DNA from 3 places in the Moritella sp. 28 genome. Region 3 is predicted to be linked to each of the others. Evidence: predicted binding sites of a transcription regulator. Region 3 holds the regulator's gene; each other region holds the start of a gene.
The links. The regulator LexA, encoded in region 3, represses DNA repair genes until DNA is damaged. The targets are predictions, from matches to a motif close to TACTGTATNNNNATACAGTA.

Region 1: HWV02_RS17055 (DNA polymerase II) is a predicted target of LexA. The motif match lies at 1,640-1,659, and genes of this name have one in related genera.
Region 2: ruvA (Holliday junction branch migration protein RuvA) is a predicted target of LexA. The motif match lies at 1,785-1,804, and genes of this name have one in related genera.

The regions. Positions count from the first base shown of each region.
Region 1 covers NZ_CP056121.1:3,873,179-3,876,468, forward strand. The annotation lists gene HWV02_RS17055 (DNA polymerase II) at 1-1,615, opposite strand, end outside; gene HWV02_RS17060 (MFS transporter) at 1,788-3,290, shown strand, end outside.
Region 2 covers NZ_CP056121.1:1,455,633-1,458,922, forward strand. The annotation lists gene HWV02_RS06510 (DUF2750 domain-containing protein) at 1-186, opposite strand, end outside; gene HWV02_RS06515 (cytochrome b562) at 250-657, opposite strand; gene HWV02_RS06520 (glutaredoxin family protein) at 750-977, opposite strand; gene ruvC (crossover junction endodeoxyribonuclease RuvC) at 1,235-1,756, shown strand; gene ruvA (Holliday junction branch migration protein RuvA) at 1,857-2,477, shown strand; gene ruvB (Holliday junction branch migration DNA helicase RuvB) at 2,495-3,290, shown strand, end outside.
Region 3 covers NZ_CP056121.1:4,893,857-4,897,146, reverse strand. The annotation lists gene plsB (glycerol-3-phosphate 1-O-acyltransferase PlsB) at 1-1,002, opposite strand, end outside; gene lexA (transcriptional repressor LexA) at 1,200-1,823, shown strand; gene HWV02_RS21755 (STAS domain-containing protein) at 2,080-2,367, shown strand; gene HWV02_RS21750 (response regulator) at 2,377-2,739, shown strand; gene HWV02_RS21745 (chemotaxis protein CheA) at 2,742-3,290, shown strand, end outside.

The DNA of each region.
Region 1 (3,290 bases), 1.0 Mb from region 3:
ACGAGGCTAAACGGGTATCATAAAAACGACAACCGCCCGACCCTAACACACCATAAAACGAATTCATTAAGATTTTAATGGCCTGTGAACGGGCAGCATCTTTATCGAGTTTGGCTTGATCGCGCTGCGACCACAGTTCGGTAATAATATCGGGAAGGTAATGCTTTTCACGATCAAACAAACCACCACGGAAACCCGGAATCGCCTCAGTCGGGTTTTGAACCCCTTCTAGTAACCCTACCGGATCAATTTTAAAGGTGCGAATAATTGACGGATACAGACTTTTAAAATCCAGTACGATGACATGATCATACAAGCCAGGAAATGAATCCATCACATAACCGCCAGGACTTGCCATTACCCCACTCTCACGCAGATTTGGCGCGATATAACCCGCTCGATGTAACTTAGGCAAGTATACGTTGGTAAACGCCAATACCGATCCACCGTTACGATCTAGCTCTAAACCGGTTAACTGTGAGCGTAATAACAAGAAATCCAACAAACGGGTTTTAACAAAAATATCCCACACTAAGACGCAATCTTGCAAGTTGTATTTCGCTAGCTTGACCTTGTTAAAATAAAAATCGTGGTTGATCTGTTCCATGCGGTTATCCACATCGTCAGTATCTTTACCGACACCAAGTATCTCTTGCGCCACGTTTTCTAAACTAAAGCTGGGAAAGCTATAAGTTGCGGTTTTTAGACTATCAATACCGTCAACGACAACACGACCGTGTAAAGTCAGAAAGCCTTGTTGTTGTGGGGTACGGCCATCTCGCCAATGCAGGTTTTGCCCACCTCGACCCAATGCTAATTTAAGATTATGGAATGTGGCACGTTGGGCTAATAAACGGAAATCAAAGTTAATTACATTCCAACCAATAAAGATGTCGGGATCGTAACTGATCACAAAGGCTTGCAGCGCCAGTAATAAACTTTTCTCGTCGGCAACCCAATGGATTAACGGCTCGCTTTCAGGAGTTTGTGCTAAATCGCGCTCAGGCTGCTCACCTATCATGTATACCCGTTTAAAGGGCTGACCATCAGGGCAATAGGCTGGGCTTAATGAATACAAACCAATAGAGTAAAGCTCACCGTGTTCTGAACATTCGATATCCAGTGAGATCTGTTTTATTTTATCGACTAAGTTATCAGGCAGTTCCGCTGGTTTAAGCTGCGCTTGTTGAAATTCAACATAGCCTTTACGTTGTACAGGCGTGCCCATGAACTCGACTGCGCCTTTGATAAAACGCTCCATTAAGTAACGCTCAGGCGGGCGAATATCGGCTTCTAATACAGTGACCAGCTTACGTCTTAATAACTCTTGTGCGCGGTGAAAATCATGCGAAGTCCGGAAATAAAAGGCACTCATGAATTCTAAATCAAAACTGCGCATTTTCAGATTTTTATAAGTAAAACGTGGATTCAATTCACTTAAACAAGCTAATGCTGTGGTAAGTTGATCTTGAGGAATGAACATCACCAGCGGCTGAGTTGCCGGGATCAGTTTAACCGCACCCATTTCAGATGCTAACCAGTAGCTTAATTCATTGTTACCATTACGATCACGGCTATGGCGCGATAATAAAAAACCCAGATATGTAGCAGACAAAATTAACCAGAAAAAGTTGTTTAAGACTGGTTAAGTGTACAGCATTTTTAGAGGCGTGAAAATATTTACACAAAGTCGTAATCTGATGCCATCATTTGTTAGTTATATGTTATAAAGCTTACTGGAATTACTAATTAACAATTTTAGATAAAATAGAAAAGAGAACACACTTGTGACCACGACCTTGAAACCTTTCATATTGCTACTTGTCAGTGGCTTTTTGCTCATGCTTGGCTATGGCTTAAGTAATATTCTATTGCCTGTACGCATGCAAAATGACGGTATCAGCGTCGACAACATAGGTATCATCTTATCTATGCTGTCAGTGGGCTTCTTACTAGGTGCTCTCTATAGTCGAACACTATTACAGCGGGTTGGCCACATTCGTATATTTGCCATGTGCGGTAGCTTAACTTCGGTGGCAATCTTGCTTTCAGGCCTGTATCCAGAGCCGTTAATGTTAGCTGCAATGCGTATGCTCACTGGGTTTTGTATGGCCTGTGCCAATGCCACACTCGATAGCTGGTTAAGCCATAGCGCTACAGAAGAAAGCCGTGGACGAATATTATCAATTAACCAGATGGTGATCATGTCTGCGCTGTTCTCTGGTCAATTTTTGTTGAACGTGGCACCGATTAGCGATGTCACCTTGTTTGTGATATCCGGTATTCTATTTAGCCTTTCTATAACCCCCATGGTGATAAGTAAGCATCAAGGGCCGCAGATTGAAGACAGTCAGTCCATGTCCTTAATGACCATTATGAAGCTGTCACCGCTCGGCGTTATCTGCTGTTTTTATGGCGGTTTTCTTTATGCTGGCTTAGTCAACATGCTGCCTATTTTTGCCAATGATAATGGTATTCAAGGTTTCAGTTTATCCATATTCATGGGGGCATCTATCTTTGGCGCCATCATTTTCCAATACCCTATCGCCTATTTATCCGACCATTTTGACCGTCGTAAAACCATGATCGGTATGGTATTAACCATTGCAGCATTGTCTTTATTAATACCGCAACTGATTAGTTCATCACAATTTAATCTCACCTTGCTAACGATTGCGATCGTGATGGGGCTAACCGCTTGCCTCTACCCAATGAGCATGTCAGAAACCTTCGATAAAGTATTAAGAGAACAAATCCTAGCAGCAATGGGATCCTTACTACTCATTTACGCACTGGGTAGTATTCTGGGTCCCAATCTAGCGTCAATCGCCATGAACATGTTTGGCAGTGCTGCATTGTTTTCATTTACGAGCATGACGGCCATGACATTACTGGCTTTGATCATTGGTAATATGGTCAATCAGACCGCATTACCACGCGATGAACAAGAAAACTTCATCATGCAAACCCCCTCAGGTGTTGCATCAGAACTGGATCCACGAACCCAGTATGCACAACCTTCTTTTGAACCAACGTCAGAAGTTGAAGTGGCGATTAGTTTAGCCGCTAACAATCCGGCCGCCGCCGTGAACATGGCAAAAACTTTAGCTATGCGCGATCCAAATGATGCCTCGAACTTAGCCGCAGCATTAAGTACCATTGACGAAATTGATATTAGCCGTCTGTATCGCGCCATCACAGCAGCCGCACCAGAGATGAGTCTTCATATCGCAGAAGCACTGACCAATGCCTCGCCTGAACAAGCTGAAGAATTAGTCGACTGGATCACC
Region 2 (3,290 bases), 1.7 Mb from region 3:
CTCTGCGTTAGGCCATACTGGCACACAATCTTCGTCATCGTTATTTAGCATTACACAACCGTGTTCATCCGTTAAGATCCAGATTTTACGTTCGCTTGTTACTTCTTTTAATAAATAGCTAAGGCGTTTTTCTTCATCGTAAGCTTGAATTGTTGCTATTTGGTTCTCGTCGAGCGTGTTTGACATGTAATCTGTTCCTAATTTTTACTAATATGACGGTAATAGTCATCACCAACATGTAATTGTTTATTAACCAAAGATGAGCTGCCAAATACTTGGCTTACTTTTCTTGTGGTATTCTTTTCTTAAGCTATCAACGTCTTCTAATTTAGCTTTCGCAACGGCGAGATTTTCGTCTGTTATATCGGATTGTTGAATGCTATTCAGTATTGATTCTACTTTATCTAAACCTTGATTTGACATCTCTGCACGGTCAGGTGAAAAGTTATAGCTCTGTGCTACGGCAAGCATTTTACTCATTTCATCAATGCGAGTAGAAAACTCATCAGCAGATGTTGTTTTCATTGCTTGAGTATACGCTAATCTCATTTGTTTCATGGTAACTTTAAGATCGATACTGTCTATTTCGGCACTGTTGACCAATGTAGAAAATAATAAGCTGATGATAAGGCTTAGCTGAGCAAAACGATTCTTCATGATTTATATCCATAGATAATGATTAAATGCTGCTGTTAATAACACCTAGCGTATAATTACGAGTGTAATAACAGTCAGGTTTGTATGGGGGATTAACCGCGATACATATTTTCGAATGATTTAATTGAGAAACCACGCAGAATTTGGTCACCAATTTTAAGTGTTGGTACGCCTCGGCCACCAATAGCGGCTAATTCTTTACTGCCACGTGGTTCATTTACGCTGCATAAACGGTAAGGTATTTTCTTTTCATCTAGGTAGCGCTTTGCCGTATCGCAATTTGGACACTTCTTTTGCGTATATAATACGACTCTTTTCATTTTAGCCCCACAAGGTTGATTATAAAAAGGCGCATTATACCAAGCTAACACTGATTCACAATGTATCAATATGAGCAAATGATTTGAAATACACTTCTTTACAACATGATGGAATAATAAGGCGATGATGTGCGGTTTTAACTGTTTAATTTATACGCGTTATTTTAATGGAGTATGGATAAGGTAGTGGGTTTAGGTTTCAAGCTTAGGTGCAGGTATACTGTAATTATAAACATGATAATTGAAGATAATAAAGTATGAGTATTATTCTTGGCATAGATCCGGGCTCCCGGATCACTGGATACGGTGTGATCCAACATATACACGGTAAGTTCCAATATTTAGGCAGTGGTTGTATTCGTACATCAGGTGATACATTACCTGAGCGCTTAAAGCAGATCCATGCGGGAGTCAGTGAAATTATCATTCAATTTCAACCAGATAAATTTGCTATTGAAGATGTGTTCATGGGTAAAAATGCGGCCTCAGCATTAAAGTTGGGCCAAGCCCGTGGCGCAGCTATTGTCGCTGCGGTGTCGAATGACTTAGAAGTCGGGGAATATACTGCCCGTCAGATCAAACAAGCGGTAGTGGGTAACGGTGGTGCTGATAAAGAACAAGTACAGCAAATGGTTGTCAATCTACTTAAACTGCCAGGCACGCCACAAGCCGATGCTGCTGATGGGCTCGCTGTCGCATTATGTCATGCCCAGAGTTTACGCACCTTGATTAATATGGCTGGTAAAGTCAAAGGTACAGCCCGCGGACGTTATAATTAACCTATTAAGTGAACCGAAATAATAAATGATCTGGATATTTAACCAGTATTTTATTATCCTTGTGAACATTATATTTTAAAAAAAATGTTGGAAAATAATTGTGATTGGACGTTTACGTGGCACTCTATTAGAAAAGCAACCACCAGAAATTTTACTTGAAGTGAATGGGGTCGGTTATGAAGTTCAACTGCCGATGAGCTGCTTTTATGAGCTTGGCGATGTTGATAACGAAGTGATCGTTTACACTCACTTTGTGGTTCGAGAAGATGCTCAATTACTCTACGGCTTTAATAATAAAATGGAACGCTTGATGTTCCGAGAGTTAATTAAAGTGAATGGTGTTGGCCCTAAGCTGGCGTTGGCTATCTTATCGGGTATGACAGCAAATCAATTTGCACACTGTGTTGAACATGATGATATTAACAGTCTAATTAAATTACCGGGTGTGGGTAAAAAGACTGCGGAACGTTTATTGGTCGAAATGCGTGACCGTCTAAAAAACTGGGTGACTCAAGATTTGTTTACCCCTGAAGCAGATAAAGCACAATTACAAGGTTATGGTAATACGTCATCGAATGCGATTGAAGAAGCGGAAGACGCCTTGATTGGTTTAGGGTATAAACCTGCGCAAGTAGCGAAGATGATCAAGCAAGTTGCACAGCCAAGTATGAGTTGTGAAGATATCATTCGTTTGTCATTGCGTGCAACCTTACAGAATTAATTTAGGAAGTTACTTTAGTGATTGAAGCTGATCGATTAATTTCTAGCGGTACCGTCCGTGAAGAAGAAGTGATAGACCGTGCTATCCGACCAAAAATGTTGTTAGATTACCAAGGCCAGGACCATGTACGTAATCAAATGGAAATTTTTATTGAAGCCAGTAAACGTCGTGATGATGCACTGGACCATTTATTAATTTTCGGTCCTCCAGGACTCGGAAAAACCACATTAGCAAATATTGTGGCAAACGAAATGGGGGTGAGTATTAAAACTACCTCTGGACCAGTGCTCGAGAAAGCAGGTGATCTTGCTGCATTACTGACTAACTTAGAACCCCATGACGTACTATTTATTGACGAAATTCATCGTTTAAACCCGTCGATTGAAGAAATTTTATATCCTGCAATGGAAGATTACCAATTAGATATTATGATTGGTGAAGGCCCGTCAGCACGTTCGATCAAGCTTGATTTACCCCCGTTTACGCTTATCGGAGCGACGACTCGAGCTGGTTCACTAACATCACCGTTACGTGATCGTTTTGGTATTGTTCAGCGCCTTGAATTTTATAAGGTTGAAGATTTACAAGATATCGTATTACGCTCGGCAAATTGCTTAGGGCTGAATATGGATAGTGCGGGCGCGTTAGAAATAGCGAGACGTTCACGTGGTACACCTCGTATTGCCAATCGCTTATTACGTCGTGTACGTGATTATGCTGAAGTAAAACACAATGGTGATATTGATGCCGAAATCTCGTCTGCGGCGTTAAGCATGTTAGATGTTGATACTTGTGGATTCGACTACATGGACC
Region 3 (3,290 bases):
ATTTATACCGGCGGCAATGTGTGGTGGGATCAAACCTTCATTGTAAATAACATAAGAAATAAGTAAGTAATCCATGTGGCTACGATGACAAGGCATAAATACAATTTCATGACCGTCGGCGGCAAGTTTACGCACTTGTTCGGCGTTATTAACTTTGATACCGCTGTAGATCTTATTCCATAACCAGCTCATAAAATTACTGGTGTTTTTTACGAGTTTATACGAAAAATCACTGGCAATTTCATCGATGTAATCATTGGCTCGCTTTTCCGCTTTTGTTGCTGAAATATTATGCTCAGCGATCTCAACTTGAATGGCTTTTTTAACTTCTGGATTACGCAGTAGTTGTTCAACAAGTTGGTAGCGGTTAGGTAGTTTAGGGCCTGATGCGGCTAATTTTTGACGACTGAAATGGATCTTAGCAACACGAATTAATTTCTGTACGATTTTTTCATCGGTGCCGTGCTGATCGGCCATGAAACGCAGTGATACCGGTTTGTTAAAACGAACCAAGTTATCTTTACGGTTAAGACCCACAATGATTGTTTTACGTAAACGGCTTGGTGAAATACTGTTTGCTAATGATAGTAGTGGTATTTGACCTTCTTTACCGGGTGCGCGTCCCCAAAACAATGCGACTGGCATCAATTGAATATCAAGGGCTTTATCATCTTTATGTAAGCGTAATAGCTGTTGGAATTCGTCAAAAAATACGTCAGTATCTTTTACTCGGCCGAAGAGGGGCGCTGGATTATCTAAGCAAACATAACTGGGAATGATGACCCCGTTCACTTTTATTGGTGTAAGGGGGTCGGGTAAGCCTCGTTCTTTACAAGCTCGCTGTAATGCCACGAGATCGGTCATCGATTTAGTTTTTAAAGCATAAACAATAGGACGTGTTAAATCTAGATTTAACGCATCAACGGGGTTATCTGGTACGTACTGAGATTTAACTAAGCCGTTAACGAAACTTCGACTTAACATTGACGGTGTTTGTTGCATAGGTGTTATCATTCTGTTGTATAAAGTGCGAGAGTGCTTGCTCCAATAATATCAGATGTGTAGCCATAAATCTGTGTTTCAGCGCCAGCAAACGATTAATTCATTATTATCCAGATATACTCAAGGCATATATTGCAAACTTGACAATACTGTATATAATTACAAGAAACTGTATATAAAACCAGTTAGGGTTCATGATGAAAGCATTGACACAAAGACAAGCAGAAGTATTTGAATTAGTTAAACAACATATTAAAAATACTGGTATGCCACCGACCCGAGCTGAAATTGCTAAGGAACTTGGTTTCCGTTCACCTAATGCTGCGGAAGAGCATTTAAAGGCATTAGCACGAAAGGGCCATATCGAAATTCTTGCGGGTACTTCTCGTGGTATTCGTTTGTTGGTTGATGCTGAGCAAGCCAGTAATGACAGTGGTTTACCTTTAATTGGGCAGGTTGCCGCCGGTGAGCCAATTTTAGCGCAAGAACATATTGAAGCACACTATAATGTTGACCCTTCAATGTTTACACCAACGGCAGATTTTTTACTGCGTGTACGTGGCGAAAGTATGCGTAATATTGGGATTATGGATGGCGATTTATTAGCTGTACATAAAACTAAAAATATCAGTAAAGGCCAAGTTGTTGTTGCGCGCGTTGACGATGAAGTAACTGTTAAGCGCTTTGAACAGCAGGGCTGTGAAATCTTACTGCACCCTGAGAATGATGAAATGAGCACAATTCGTGTTGATTTAAATTTCCAACATTTTGATATTGAAGGTGTCGCTGTCGGTATTATTCGTAATACCGATTGGATGTAATCACACCTTCTTACGCCATCGAGCCTGAAGATAGATAGTAAATAATCCTATTGCTGACTATCTATCTTTATATTTCTTTTTTCATTTCTTATCCCCTATCTTTAAATTTAGAAATCGTTTTCAAATCTTGCTTTAACATCACAGTTCTGATCATCTTCTACCTATTAATTTTTTCTTTTCCTATACTCAACATGAGATATAAAAATAAATATTTAATTTGTTTGTCGGTACGCTGGTACAAATATAGGATTAGTTTATGGAACAATACGTTATTGCTATGACGTTGGATGATAAGATCGATGTTTCATCGATTTCCACTCTTAAAGTTATACTTGATCAGCTCCCCATTAAAGCGTCATCTCAAGTACTTGATGCGCGTAATGTGACTCACATAGACAGTGCCACTTGCCAATTATTTTATGCTTATTCTCAACATTTAATTACACATAATACGACCCTCATTTTTTTATCTCCATCGGATAAATTTACGACTGTTGTTCAAGCTCTGGGGTTCGACGTATATTTTAATTACGCATTAGTATGAGGTTTTCTCATGAAACGAATATTAGCTGTAGATGACTCGGTATCCATTCGTGAAATGGTTCAATTTACCCTAAAGCAGGCTGGTTATCACGTCGATGCCGCCGTTGATGGTGTGGATGGATTAGAAAAAGCTAAAATGGGGAATTTTGATCTTATTATTTCTGATATTAATATGCCTCGGATGGACGGTATTAGCTTAATTAGCCAACTGCGTAATGAGCGAGCGTATAAATTTACGCCTATCTTAATGTTAACCACAGAATCGGGTAGTGATAAAAAGATGGCTGGTAAATCTGCTGGTGCGACTGGGTGGATCGTTAAACCTTTTAATCCTGAAAAACTCATTGCTACCGTGCAAAAAGTATTGAGGTAAGCATGGATATCGATCTCAAACAATTTCAACAGGTATTTATTGAAGAATGTGTCGAAGGGTTAGAAGTGATGGAAACTGAATTGCTAAAGCTAACGCCTGGTGCAGTTGATAGCGAAGTGATTAATACGATTTTTCGGGTTGCTCATTCCATTAAAGGGGGCGCGGGCACATTCGGTTTTAATCAACTGACAGAATTTACTCATGTCGCAGAAACATTATTAGATGATCTACGCGCTGGGACTTTAGTCCTTACTGACGATCATATTAGTCTTTTTTTACAAACTGTTGATTGTTTAAGAGAGTGGGTCCAACTATTAGCCTGTGATTTAGAATCAATCCCTGACATTGTAGAAGAGCTTAAGTATCAATATAACCAATTTTTGCAAAGAGATATGAATCAACAAGCATTACCGAATGGTGATGAAATAGCGGTGACGGATGTTGCCGAATTAGCAACTAATGCACACGATGACGGTTATTGGTTAATTAATTTTATTCCCGGTCCGGATATTTTAAAACAAGGTAATGAGCCACGTTTAATCTTTGCTGAA